DNA from 2 places in the Chromobacterium sp. Ag138 genome. Region 2 is predicted to be linked to the other one. Evidence: riboswitches for the same ligand, from Rfam matches in the RefSeq annotation. Region 2 holds a riboswitch; the other holds the start of a gene.

Region 1 (6,350 bases), 1.7 Mb from region 2:
GTCCATCAGCCGTTTTGCCACGTCCACCTCCGTCACGCCAGAAGCGGCCTTCAGCGGGCGCAGATCGATGATGCACTCGTGGGCGACACGGCCATTGGCGCCGGTGTACAGCACCGGGAAATGCTCGGCCAGGCGAGTGGCCAGATAGTTGGCCGACAGCAGCGCGTTCTCCGTCGCCTGCTTCATGCCCTCGGCACCCATCATCGCGATGTACATGTAAGAGATCGGCAGGATGGAAGCCGAGCCGAACGGCGCGGCCGAGACCGCGGTCTGCCCTTCCACCGCGCCCGGCACCGGCGCCACCACATGATTGGCGATGAACGGCGCCAAATGCGCCTTCAGGCCGATCGGGCCCATGCCCGGCCCGCCGCCGCCGTGCGGGATGCAGAAGGTCTTGTGCAGGTTCATGTGCGACACGTCGGCGCCGATGTCGGCCGGGCGGGTCAGGCCCACCTGGGCGTTGAGGTTGGCGCCGTCCATGTACACCTGGCCGCCGTGGGCGTGGACGATCTCGCAGATCTGTTTGATGCCCTGCTCGAACACGCCGTGGGTGGACGGATAGGTGATCATCAGCGCGGCCAGATTGGCGGCGTGCTGTTCGGCCTTGGCCTTCAGGTCGGCGACGTCGACATTGCCGGCCTCGTCGCACTTCACCACCACCACCTGCATATTCATCATCTGCGCGGTGGCCGGGTTGGTGCCGTGCGCCGATTGCGGAATCAGGCAGATGTCGCGGTGGCCCTCGCCGCGCGACTCATGGTAGCGGCTGATGGCCAACAGGCCGGCGTATTCGCCCTGGGCGCCGGAGTTGGGCTGCATCGAGATCGCGTCGAAGCCGGTGATCGCCTTCAACTGCGTCTGCAGGCCTTCGATCAGCTGCAGATAGCCGACAGTCTGCTCGCGCGGCGCGAACGGGTGCATATTGGCGAATTCCGGCCAGGTGATCGGAATCATCTCGCTGGTGGCGTTCAGCTTCATGGTGCAGCTGCCCAGCGAGATCATCGAGTGATTCATCGCCAGGTCGCGGTTTTCCAGCTTCTTCATATAGCGCAGCATCTCGTGCTCGCTATGGTGGGTGTTGAACACCGGGTGGGTCAGGATGGCCGACTCGCGCTTGAGCGCGGCCGGGATCGCGTCCTGGGCGGCGGCGTCCAAGGCGGCGATGTCGGCCGGCTTGCCGGTGAACAGCTCGATCAGCTTGGCCAGATCCGCCTCGGTGGCGGCCTCGTGGAAAGCCACGCCCAGCACGGTCTTGCCGACGCGGCGCAGATTGTAGCCGGCGGCCAGCGCCGCGGCGTAGATGGCATCGGCCTTGGGCGCGTCCACCTGCACGGTGTCGAAGAAGCGGTCGAACGCCAGCTTGCCGCCGGCCTCTTTCACCGCGTGGGCGAAGATGGCGGCCAGCCGATGGATGCGGGCGGCGATGCGCCGCACCCCTTCCGCGCCGTGGTAAACGGCATACAGGCCGGCGATATTGGCCAGCAACACCTGGCTGGTACAGATATTGGAGTTGGCCTTCTCGCGGCGGATATGCTGCTCGCGGGTCTGCAGCGCCATGCGCAGCGCGGTCTTGCCCTTGGCGTCGATGGACACGCCGATGATGCGGCCCGGCGCCGAGCGTTTCATCTCGTCCTTGAACGCGAAGTAAGCCGCGTGCGGGCCGCCGAAGCCCATCGGCACGCCGAAGCGCTGGGTGTTGCCCAGCGCGATGTCGGCGCCCATTTCCGCCGGCGACTTCAGCGCCACCAGCGCCATCACGTCGGCGGCGACGGCGACCACGCCGCCCTTGGCCTTGATCGCCGCGATGTGCGGGGTCAGGTCGATCAGGTCGCCGGCTTCGCCCGGATACTGGAAGAGCGCGCCGAAGTAATCGCCGTTGCCGGCCTCTTCCGGATGGCCTTGCACCAGCTCGAAGCCGAAGTACTTGGCGCGGGTCTTCATCACGTCCAGCGTCTGCGGCAGCACGCGGCTGTCGACGAAGAAGCTGACGGACTTGGACTTGGAGACGCGCTTGGCCATCGCCATCGCTTCGGCGGCGGCAGTGGCCTCGTCCAGCAGGGACGCGTTGGCCATTTCCAGGCCGGTCAGGTCGATCACCATCTGCTGGAAGTTCAGCAACGATTCCAGACGGCCTTGGGCGATCTCGGCCTGATACGGGGTATAGGCGGTGTACCAGCCCGGATTTTCCAGCACATTGCGCAGGATGACCGTAGGGGTCAGCACCGGGTAGTAACCCAGGCCGATGAAGGACTTGTTGACCACGTTCTTGCTTGCTACCGCCTTCAGCGCGGCCAGCGCCTCCGCTTCCGGCTGCGGCGACGGCAGATCCAGGCGGCGGTTCAGGCGGATGTCGGCCGGCAAGGTCTGGTCGACCAGCGCGTCGATGGACGGCACGCCGACGGCGGCCAGCATCTCGGCGCGCTCGGCGTCGGACGGGCCAATGTGGCGGGCGAGGAATTCGTGGCGATTGAAGAGTTCGGAGAGCGACATGCTTGGGACTTCCTTCTTTGCGGCGGCCTGCGCGAGGCCGCGCCGGGAAAAACAACGCCCCGGCGTCTTGCGACGGCGGGGCGGTCAGGCTATCAGGCGCCGATTTCCTTGGCGTAGGCGGCGGCGTCCATCAGGCCATCCAGATCCGTGGCGTTGGCCGGCTTGATCTTGAAGAACCAGCCGTCGCCGTACGGATCGCTGTTGGCCAGTTCCGGCTCGCCTTCCAGTTCCTCGTTGACGGCCAGCACTTCGCCGGCGATCGGACAGTAGACGTCGGAAGCGGCCTTCACCGACTCCACCACGCCGGCCTGCTCATCCTTGGCCAGATGCGCGCCGACTTTCGGCAGCTCGACGAAGACGATGTCGCCCAGCAATTCCTGCGCGTGCGCGGTGATGCCCACGGTGACGGAACCGTCGGCTTCCAGGCGCAGCCACTCGTGGCTGTCGACGTATTTCAGTTCGGCGGGAATGTTGCTCATCTTGAAGTTCTCCAGCTTAAGATCAGATCAATGGTGACGGCAGTCGCCTCGAGGCGCTGCCCGATTATTCGAAAACTTTCTTGCCGTTGCGGACAAAAGGCATCTTCACCACGCGCACATCGGTCAGCGTGCCGCGCAGGTCCACCTGGGCGGCGGCGCCGGTGGCGGCCGGCACCCGGGCGATGGCGATCGAGTGCTTCAGCGTCGGCGAGAAGGTGCCGCTGGTGATCACGCCTTCGCCGACGCCCTCCACCACCACCTTCAGGCCTTCGCGCAGCACGCCGCGGCCTTCCAGCACCAGGCCCACCTGCTTCATCTTCACGCCGGCGGCCTTTTGCGCTTCCAGCGCCTCGCGGCCGTTGAACTTGCGCTCGGCCGGCTCCCAGGCGATGGTCCAGCCCATGCCGGCTTCCAGCGGCGACACGGTCTCGTCCATGTCGTGGCCGTACAGATTCATGCCGGCCTCCAGGCGCAGCGTGTCGCGCGCGCCCAGGCCGATCGGCGACACGCCGACGGCTTGCAATTGATTGAAGAAGGCGATGGCCTGGTCGGCCGGCACCATGATTTCCAGCCCGTCTTCGCCGGTATAGCCGGTGCGGGCGTAGAACCACTCGCCCTGCGGCAGGCCCTGGAATACTTTCAGCGCGCGGATGGCTTCGGCCAGCTCCGGCTTGATGGAACAGACTTTTTCAATCGCCTTGGGGCCCTGCACCGCCAGCATCGCCAGATCGCGGCGCACCTTGAGCGCCACGTCGAAGCCGGCCTTCTGGGCTTCCATCCAGGCCAGGTCTTTCTCGGTGGTGCCGGCGTTGACCACCATGCGGTAGCCGTAAGCAGTGAGATAAACGATCAGGTCGTCGACGACGGTGCCTTCCGGGGTCAGCATGCCGGAATACAGCGCCTTGCCCTCGAAGCCGAGCTTGGACACGTCGTTGGCGATCAGTTTTTGCAGCCAGGCTTTGGCGTCGGAACCGGTGATGTCGATCACCGTCATGTGGGAGACGTCGAACATGCCGGCGTCGCTGCGGACGATTTCGTGCTCTTTCAGCTGGGAACCGTAATGGATGGGCATTTCCCAACCGGCGAAATCGACCATCTTGGCGCCGGCGGCGAGGTGGGCTTCATACAGCGGAGTACGTTTCGGGGCCGTCATGGCGCGGTTCCTTCGAGCAAAGTGTGGATATCCTCTATCAACCACACCCCTCTGTCCCTGCACCTGAGATTTTCCGGCCGGATAAGCCGTTAGCCCCTTCGGTGGGCGTCGCGCGGACGCCGCTCTCCAGATTGCGCGAACCGGCTGCCGCCGGCCCGATGATACAGTCCTTTTGCCTGAGCGATTGCGGGTGCGCTTGCGCCTTCGGCGGCGGCCGAAAAGCCGCTCTCTCCTGTATGATCCGGCGATTATGGTGTCAATATCCGGGCCTTGGCAAGCCAATATTATTTCTATATCAAACAGTCTGAATAAATGTTTTTCAAGGAAAAAAACCGCTCATTTTCATACGTCGAAATGGTTCGAAAACGAAAAAGCGCAGGCTGTCGCGCTGCGCTTTTTCACTGATCGGCACGCCGGTCAATCTGCGGCAAACCGCTCCTTCAACTGCCAGACATAGATGGGCAGGCCCATCAGCAACAGCAGCATGCCCCACATCACGATGTCGGCGCCGGAGCCGTACAGCGCCCACAGCGAGTAGACGAAGCCGATGCCGGCGAAGAAACCGGGCGCGATGTAATCCTTGGCCGTGAACTCCTTGCCGCGCATCAGCATGATGGCGATCAGCGCCATCGAGCAGAACGCGTACGGCAGCAGCGTGGTGGCGGTGGCCAGCAGGATGATGAACTCGAAGATCTTCACTCCGCTGTCGCCGCCGGCATACTTCATCGCCATCAGAATGGTGACCAGCGCGCTGGACAGCACCAGGCCGAAGATGGGCACGCCGGCCGCGTTGCGCTGGTCGAAACGGCGGGGAAACAGGCCATCCTTGGCCGCGGCCGCCGGCACGTGCGCCTGCATCAGGCTCCAGCCGTTGAGCGCGCCGAAGCAGGACACCACCGCGCCGAAGCCCACCAGCCAGTAGCCCCAGTCGCCCCACATCAGCTTGGCCGCGTCGGCGAACGGCGCCTGCGAAGCGGCCAGCACATCGGCCGGCATCAGGCCCATCAGCGACACCGTGGACAGGATGTAGAGCACGGTGGCCAGCAGGGTGCCGATCACGGTGGCCCGCGGAATGGTCTTCTCCGGCTCCACTACGTCGCCGGCCGGCACCGACGCCGACTCCAGGCCGAGGAAGGCCCACAATGTCAGCGCCATCGTCGCCGACAGAGAGGACAACAGGGGCTTGTTGTGCGGGTTGAACGCCAGATTGTCCGGCTGAAAATGGAAGAAGCCGATGAAGGTGACCGCAGCCAGCGGCAGCAGCTTCAGCAGCGTGGTCACCACCGCCACCACGCCGGAGCTGCGCGCGCCGCGGCTGTTGATCCAGGTGACGATCCAGATCAGGCCGATGGCGACGGCGCCGGCCAGCGGCTCGTTGTGCCCCAGCACCGGGAAGAACACCTGCATATAGCTGGTGGCCGCCACCGCCAGCGCGGCGTTGCCGGCCCACAGCGCGATCCAGTAGCCCCAGGCGATCCAGAAGCCGGCGAAATCGCCGAAACCCGCGTGGATGTAAGCGTACGGCCCGCCTTCGCGCGGCAGGATGGCCGACAGGCGGGCGAACACCAGCGCCAGGCAGATGGCGCCGCAGGAGGTCACCAGCCAACCCAGCATCGACACGCCGCCGAACGGCGCCAACGAGGCCGGCAGCAGGAAAACGCCGGAGCCTATCATATTGCCCACCACTAGGGCGGTGCACATCCAGACTCCGAGCGAGCCCTTCTTCTTAGTGGAACTGTTTTCGTTCAAACCTGGCTCTCCGTGGGAACGAAAGCATCGCGCGCCGGGGTGGCCGCACCCGGCGTCAGACATGCGGAAAAGGTCAAAACCGCATCGGCAAGCCTATGGGCCATGGCTTCAAGATAGCCGAAGCCGGGACTCTCGGCTGCGCCGCAGCCGGGTGCGGCCTGCCGCCGCGCCAAAAAAAGGGCGCATTAAAACACAGTTTTGACGTAAAAACATGTCGCATTGACGATTTTTTTCAACAAAAAACCGCTAGCGGACAGATGCCTATGTCATCCGCATGAAAAGTCATCAGGAATGAGGGAGTTGCAGCGGGCCGGCCGGCACGCGGCGCAGTGACCAATTCGCCACCGCCCAGCACCACAGCTCGTCCAGGCTCTCGCAACCGGCCGGCGGAGCATGGCCCAGCAGCTCGAGCGTCGCGCCGAGCTGCCGCGCGGCGTCGCGGGTCGATATCGCCGGCGCCAGCGTCTGCTTGGACAATT
Region 2 (6,350 bases):
CGCGGACATCCGCCCGGCATGACAATTGCTTCTATTCCGGCTTACCACCCAGGATGATTGAAAACATGCTCACGCTGCGCCCGCTGGCCGAAACCGACTCGATCGAACAACTGACCGCGCTGCTGCACCGCGCCTACGCCCAGCTGGCGGCGATGGGCCTGCGCTACACCGCGGTGGACCAGAGCGCGGCCGTCACCCGCCGCCGCATCGCCGGCGGCTACTGCCTGCTGGCGTGGCATGGAGACGAGCTGGTCGGCACCGTTACAGTGCATCATCCGCGGCCCGCCTCGTCCTGTCCGCAATTCCGCCAGCCGGACGGCGCCGTGCTGATGCAGTTCGGCGTCGATCCCGCCTGGCAAGGGCAGGGACTGGGCTCGCGGCTGATGGACGCCGCCGAAGACTGGGCCCGCCGCCAGGGCTATCGCCGCATCCGCCTGGACACCGCCCAGCCCGCCGCCCATCTGGTGGAACGCTACGGCAAGCGCGGCTACCGCGTCGAGGCGCCGCTGCAATGGCCGGACAAAGCCTACGCCAGCGTGGTGATGGTCAAGGAACTGGAAGCGGCCGCCGCGACTCGAACCCTTGTTTGCGCTGCAACAAATTGATGGCTGCGCGCCACATATCGGCGCCAGACCATTCGCATTTATTGCATCGCAGCAGATAACGAGTACAGTGACGGCCATGGCTCGCGATGAGCCGTCGCGTCTTTTCCTACCGTTCAAGAACAAGGGGTTGCAATGTGGTCAACTGCTGCAGTTCAAGGCGGGAAGTTCCCGTTCCCTCAACCGTTGTTTGATTACTGGCTGGACGCCTGCCAGCGCGGCATCCTGTATTGGGACACGCTGTACCGCCGCGGCGAAGCCTACCTGGAACATTGCGAAAGCGGCAAGCCGCCGGTGCTGGTTTTCGACTACCGGATCATCATGGATGCCCGCGAGCTGCCCGATCCGGCCAACTACGCGCTGGCGGCGATCCAGCCGCCGTCCAACTGCCCGCCCACCGACCCGGCCAAGCGCCCCTTCGTCGTCATCGACCCCCGCGCCGGCCATGGGCCGGGCATCGGCGGCTTCAAGATGGACAGCGAGATCGGCATCGCGCTGCAGCAAGGCCATCCCTGCTATTTCGTGATGTTCTTCCCCCAGCCGGTGCCGGGCCAGACCATAGAAAGCGTGGCCAAGGCCGAAGGACACTTCCTCAAGCGCGTCAACGAGCTGCACCCGGACAGCGACGGCAAGCCCTTCGTGATCGGCAACTGCCAGGGCGGCTGGGCATTGGCGATGCTGGCGTCGGTGGCGCCGGAGCTGGTCGGCCCCATCCTGCTGGCCGGCTCGCCGCTGTCGTACTGGGCCGGCGTGCGCGGCAAGAATCCGATGCGCTATGCCGGCGGCCTGAACGGCGGCACCTGGACCGCGTCGCTGGCCGGCGACTTGGGCAACGGCCATTTCGACGGCGCCCACCTGGTCGAGAACTTCGAAAAGCTGGACCCGGCCAACACCCTGTGGAAGAAGTCCTACAACCTGTACGCCAAGATCGACACCGAGCCGCAGCGCTATCTGGACTTCGAGCGCTGGTGGGGCGGCCATTACCTGCTGAACAAGGCGGAAATGGAGTGGATCACCCAAAAGCTGTTCGTCGGCAACGAGCTGGTTCACGGCAAGATTACCAGCCATGACGGCAAGGCCCGGGTGGACATGCGCAACATCCGCTCGCCCATCATGGTGTTCGCGTCCTGGGGCGACAACATCACCCCGCCGCAACAGGCGCTGAACTGGATCGCCGATCTGTACGACAACGCGGAGGACATCCGCAACAATGAACAGACCATCGTCTACTGCCTGCACAACAAGGTGGGCCACCTCGGCATATTCGTCTCCGCCGGCGTCGCCAACAAGGAGCACAGCGAATTCGCCAGCGCGCTGGATCTGATCGACGTGCTGGCGCCTGGGCTGTACGAGGCCGTCATCGAGGACATCGCGCCGGACGCGCCAGGCCAGGAGTACATCGAGGGCCGCTACATCATCCGCTTCGAAGCCCGCGACGTCTCCGACATCCTGGCGCTGGACGACGGCCGCGACGACGAGCGCGCCTTCGAAGTGGTGAAACGGGTATCCGAGATCAACCAGGGCCTGTACGACCGCTACGTCTCTCCCGCGCTGCGCGCCGCCAGCAACGAAGCCAGCGCCCGCCTGCTGCGCGAGCTGCACCCCGCGCGGTTGGAGCGGACGCTGATATCGCCGAAAAACCCATGGCTGTGGTGGCTGCCGGAGCTGGCCGACAAGGTGCGCGAGCAGCGCCGGCCGGTAGCGGCCGACAATCCGCTGTGGCTGTGGCAGGAGCAGGTGTCCGGCTTCATCGTCCAGTCGCTCGACCATTACCGCGACCTGCGCGACGCCGCCCAGGAGCAACTGTTCCGCGCGATCTACGAATCGCCGCAGCTGGCCACCCTGGTCGGCGTCGCGCCGGCCGGCGAGCCGCGCAGCCAGGCGCTGACCTGGGAAAGCCGCGAACTGGCCCGCCTGAAACGGGAAGCGCTCGATCCCAGCTTCGAACAAGGCACCCTGGCCGACGGCTTTGTGCGGCTGCTGCTCTACGTCAGCATCGGCATAGGCGTGGTGGACGAACGGCCCTTCAACGCCATCCGCCGGGTGATGCGCGACGTGCGCCACGAGTATCCGCTGACGCTGATGCAGTTGAAGGACATCGTCCGCCACCAGGTGGCGCTGGTGCGGCTGGACGCGCCGCGCGCGCTGCGCGGCCTGCCCCTGCTGCTGCCGGATGCCCGCCGCCGCCATCAAGCCTGGCTGTTGGCCCGCGATCTGCTGGCGCTGAACGGCCCCATCCCGGCCGAGCACCAGGCGCGGCTGGACCAAGTGGCCAAGACGCTGGAACTCGACACCGCCGCCGCGATCCGCGCCGCATCTTCCCCAATCAGGACGGAAGCGGAGACTGCGGCCGATGCGCCGGTCCCTGCCGAGGCCGCACTCGCCGTTTATCCCCCCGCGGCCAAACCTGTCGCCGGCAAAGCCGTTTCTGCAAAGGCAGCGACAAGCAAACCCGCCCCGGCGAAGCCGGTGCCCGTTGCCAAACCATCGGCGAAAACCGTCAAGCCGGCAGCAGGCAAACCGGCCACAGCAAAACCCTCGCCGGCAGCCAAAACCCCTGGGAAAACCGCCAAGCCCGCGGCGCCGAAGCCAACGTCGGACGAAATCAAGCCAATAGCCAAACCTGCCGCGTGGACAAGCGTCGCGAGAAAGCCTGCGGGCAAAGCCAACGGCCAGGCGCCAGCCGCTTCCGCGCCCGGCAAGCGAGGCAAGGCGTAAGCCATGCGCGGGAACCGGGGCGACTCGGTTCCCGCATTGACTATTGCAATAGCGAAAGCTAATATTCCAGCTCTGCGGGAGAGAGGGGCCATGCCCCCGCCGAAGACGCAAGCTCCCATAATCGCTCAGGCAAACGTACCGCAGCGCAGTATCGATTCAAGCCGATTGGAGAGAGGCCGCCGCGCGCGGCCCACCGAAGGGGCAAGCGGCCAAAGGCCGCGCAACTCTCAGGTAAAAGGACAAGGGGAGAGGCTGTTACCCAACCCGGAAACCGTCCAGGAGTTTGCCTTGTCCGCTCATCCATGCCTCGGCGCGAGCCTCTCGCGCCTCATTTCCGTTTTCCGCCATCCGCGCGCCGTCGCGCCGGCGGGCATTCCATCGTTCCACCCCCATAAGATTTCATCATGCTGACCCTGATCTACCTGATCGCCATCACCGCGGAAGCGATGACCGGCGCGCTGGCGGCCGGCCGCCGCCACATGGACATTTTCGGCGTAGCCGTCATCGCCTTTCTCACCGCGCTGGGCGGCGGCACCGTGCGCGACATCGTGCTGGGCCGCTATCCGATAGGCTGGACCCAGCATCCGGAATACGTGCTGCTGGTGGTGGCCGGCGGCCTGGCAGCGGTTCTGGTCGCCCGCTACATGCGCCACCTGAACCGCTTGTTCCTGATCCTGGACGCGCTGGGCCTGGTAGCGTTCACCATCATAGGCTGCGACGTGGCGCTGGGCATGGGCTACCACCCGGTCATCGTCGTGATGGCCGGCATGATCACCGGCATCGCCGGCGGCATCCTGCGCGACGTGCTGTGCAACCGCGTGCCCATCGTGTTCCGTCGCGAGCTGTACGCCAGCGTGTCGCTGCTGGTGGCCATCCTGTACCTGGGCCTGAACCATCTGGCCATGCCCCACGACTGGAACGTGATCGCCAGCTTCGCCTTCGGCCTGGCGCTGCGCCTGGTCGCGCTGTGGCGCGAATGGCAGCTGCCGGTGTTCGCCTACCGGCACGATCACCACTGAGCCATCCTAATCAAACACCCCGCCCAGGCGGGGTGTTTCGCATCCCGGGCATCCGCGCCGCGGCGCCGCAGGCTCTGGACCTGTCTTGCCCTAAGCCCCATAACCGCGCGCAAATGACAATGGATATTTGACACATGCCATTCACCCAATGTAAATAAGAAGCCCCTGATATCCCGCCCCGGACAAATCGACATCACCATGCACATTTCCGGCCCCGCCTTTCGCCGCCTTATCCTGCGTCTGCCGCTGGCCATCTGCGCGCTCTTGATCTGCTATCTGCTCGCCGCGCTGGCGCTGGGCCTGCTGCCAAGCAACCGCGGCTGGACCCCGCCCGCGGACGGCATCCCCATCTATCTGGACAGCAATGGCGTGCACACCAGCCTGATCATGCCGGTCAAGACCGAAGCGATGGACTGGACTACCGCCTTTCCTCCGGCACACGTCCGCCGCCCCGATCTGTACGCGCGCTCGCCCTACATCTCCATCGGCTGGGGCAGCAAAGTATTCTTCCTGACCATACAAAACTGGGAAGACCTGAGCGCCGGCAAGGCATTGGCCGCGCTGGCGTTCGACCAAAGCGTGCTGCACGTGGAATACCTGCCCCAGCCCAAGGAAGGCAAGGACACCCGGCGCATCCTGATCAGCCCGGAACAATACCTCCGGCTGGCGGACTTCATCCGCCAAAGCGCGCCGCTCAACGCCCACGGCCGGGCCTTGCAGGAAACCGGACACCACTACGGCGACAACGACGCCTTCTACGCCGCCCGAGGCCGTTACAACCCCATCGTCACCTGCAACCAATGGACGCGCGACGCGCTGGCCGAGGCCGGCGTGCGCACCGCGCTGTGGTCCCCTTTCGTCCAGCCCTTGTTTTGGCAGTTGGAGAAATGAAAGGAATTCTCAAGCCATGCCCCGCAGCCAAGCCAGCATATCCGCGGCGAAACCGCCTGGCTTGAACGGCTCCGGCGACAGCAGCACATAACGCGAACCATCGCCGACGAAACCCAGCGGCGCAGCCAGCAGTCCACTCTCCAGATCATCCCTGACCAAGTGCCAGGGACCGATCGCCACCCCCAGTCCCGCTACCGCCGCCTGCAGACTGAAATAAAAATGCTCGAACCACTGCCCCTCTCCGACGGACGGCTCGCAATGGGCGCTGGCCGACCACTCCGCCCAGCCCGCGGGCCGGGTTCGCGCATGCAATATGGGCGCATCCACCTTTAAACCGTCTGCTGCAAACCAGGCGCACGTTCGATCCGGATGGCAAACCGGGCCCACTCTTTCCTCGAACAGCGGCTCGGCATGCCAGCCTTCCCCCCATGGAAAGTCATCCCGCCGGATCGCCAAATCGATTCCGTCACCAAATGCGAACGGGCCGCCGCCAGCAGCCAAGCGCACCTTGGCATCCGGATAGCTGGACTGAAAATCGGGCCAGCGGGGAATCAGCCAACGCATCAACAGCGTCGGCTCGCAAGACAAGGTCCACAGCTTTTCCTTTTCCGAGCCGGCTCGAATTTCCCTCACCGCCCGCCCCATCACATCCAAGCCCTCGCGAACCGCCAATGCCAGGCTTCGCCCCGCATCTGTCAGAAATACCCTGCGGCTGCGCCGATGAAACAAGGCCGTCCCCAAGTCCTCCTCCAGCACACGCACGGCCCTGCTGACCGCGCCATGCGTCAGGCACAGTTCCTGAGCCGCGCGCGTGAAGCTCTCGCTGCGCGCCGCCGCCTCAAAGCAACGCAAGGCCATCAGTGATGGCAGGCGATCCCGCTTTATCTGTGAGCTGAACTCACCATATTCGTCAGAATTCATCGTTATTTTTCAACCATGACTATCGATATGATTGGCAACATTATCCAGAAAGGAATCATAAGCCATGACTGAATGGTTAGCTGTAATCACAATCAGCATTTTAGCCGTGATCAGTCCAGGACCGGACTTCGCCATGGTCACGCGCAATAGCGCACTGTTGTCCCGACAGGCGGGCCGGCTCACCGCGCTGGGAATCAGC

Evidence for each region. Region 2 has a riboswitch for glycine ahead of ACY3GB_RS00160 (trimeric intracellular cation channel family protein). Riboswitches for the same ligand answer to the same signal wherever they lie in the genome.
Region 1: linked by a shared signal. The riboswitch ahead of gcvT (glycine cleavage system aminomethyltransferase GcvT) and the one ahead of ACY3GB_RS00160 (trimeric intracellular cation channel family protein) in region 2 are both predicted to bind glycine.

What each region holds. Positions count from the first base shown of each region.
Region 1 covers NZ_JBUPWA010000001.1:1,721,919-1,728,268, forward strand. The annotation lists gene gcvP (aminomethyl-transferring glycine dehydrogenase) at 1-2,490, opposite strand, end outside; gene gcvH (glycine cleavage system protein GcvH) at 2,583-2,969, opposite strand; gene gcvT (glycine cleavage system aminomethyltransferase GcvT) at 3,034-4,122, opposite strand; glycine riboswitch at 4,164-4,262, opposite strand; glycine riboswitch at 4,277-4,367, opposite strand; gene ACY3GB_RS07750 (amino acid permease) at 4,540-5,823, opposite strand; gene gluQRS (tRNA glutamyl-Q(34) synthetase GluQRS) at 6,157-6,350, opposite strand, start outside.
Region 2 covers NZ_JBUPWA010000001.1:31,406-37,755, reverse strand. The annotation lists gene ACY3GB_RS00175 (LysR substrate-binding domain-containing protein) at 1-22, shown strand, start outside; gene ACY3GB_RS00170 (GNAT family N-acetyltransferase) at 66-605, shown strand; gene ACY3GB_RS00165 (DUF3141 domain-containing protein) at 738-3,320, shown strand; glycine riboswitch at 3,386-3,471, shown strand; glycine riboswitch at 3,476-3,573, shown strand; gene ACY3GB_RS00160 (trimeric intracellular cation channel family protein) at 3,725-4,339, shown strand; gene ACY3GB_RS00155 (TIGR02117 family protein) at 4,538-5,230, shown strand; gene ACY3GB_RS00150 (LysR family transcriptional regulator) at 5,240-6,151, opposite strand; gene ACY3GB_RS00145 (LysE family translocator) at 6,216-6,350, shown strand, end outside.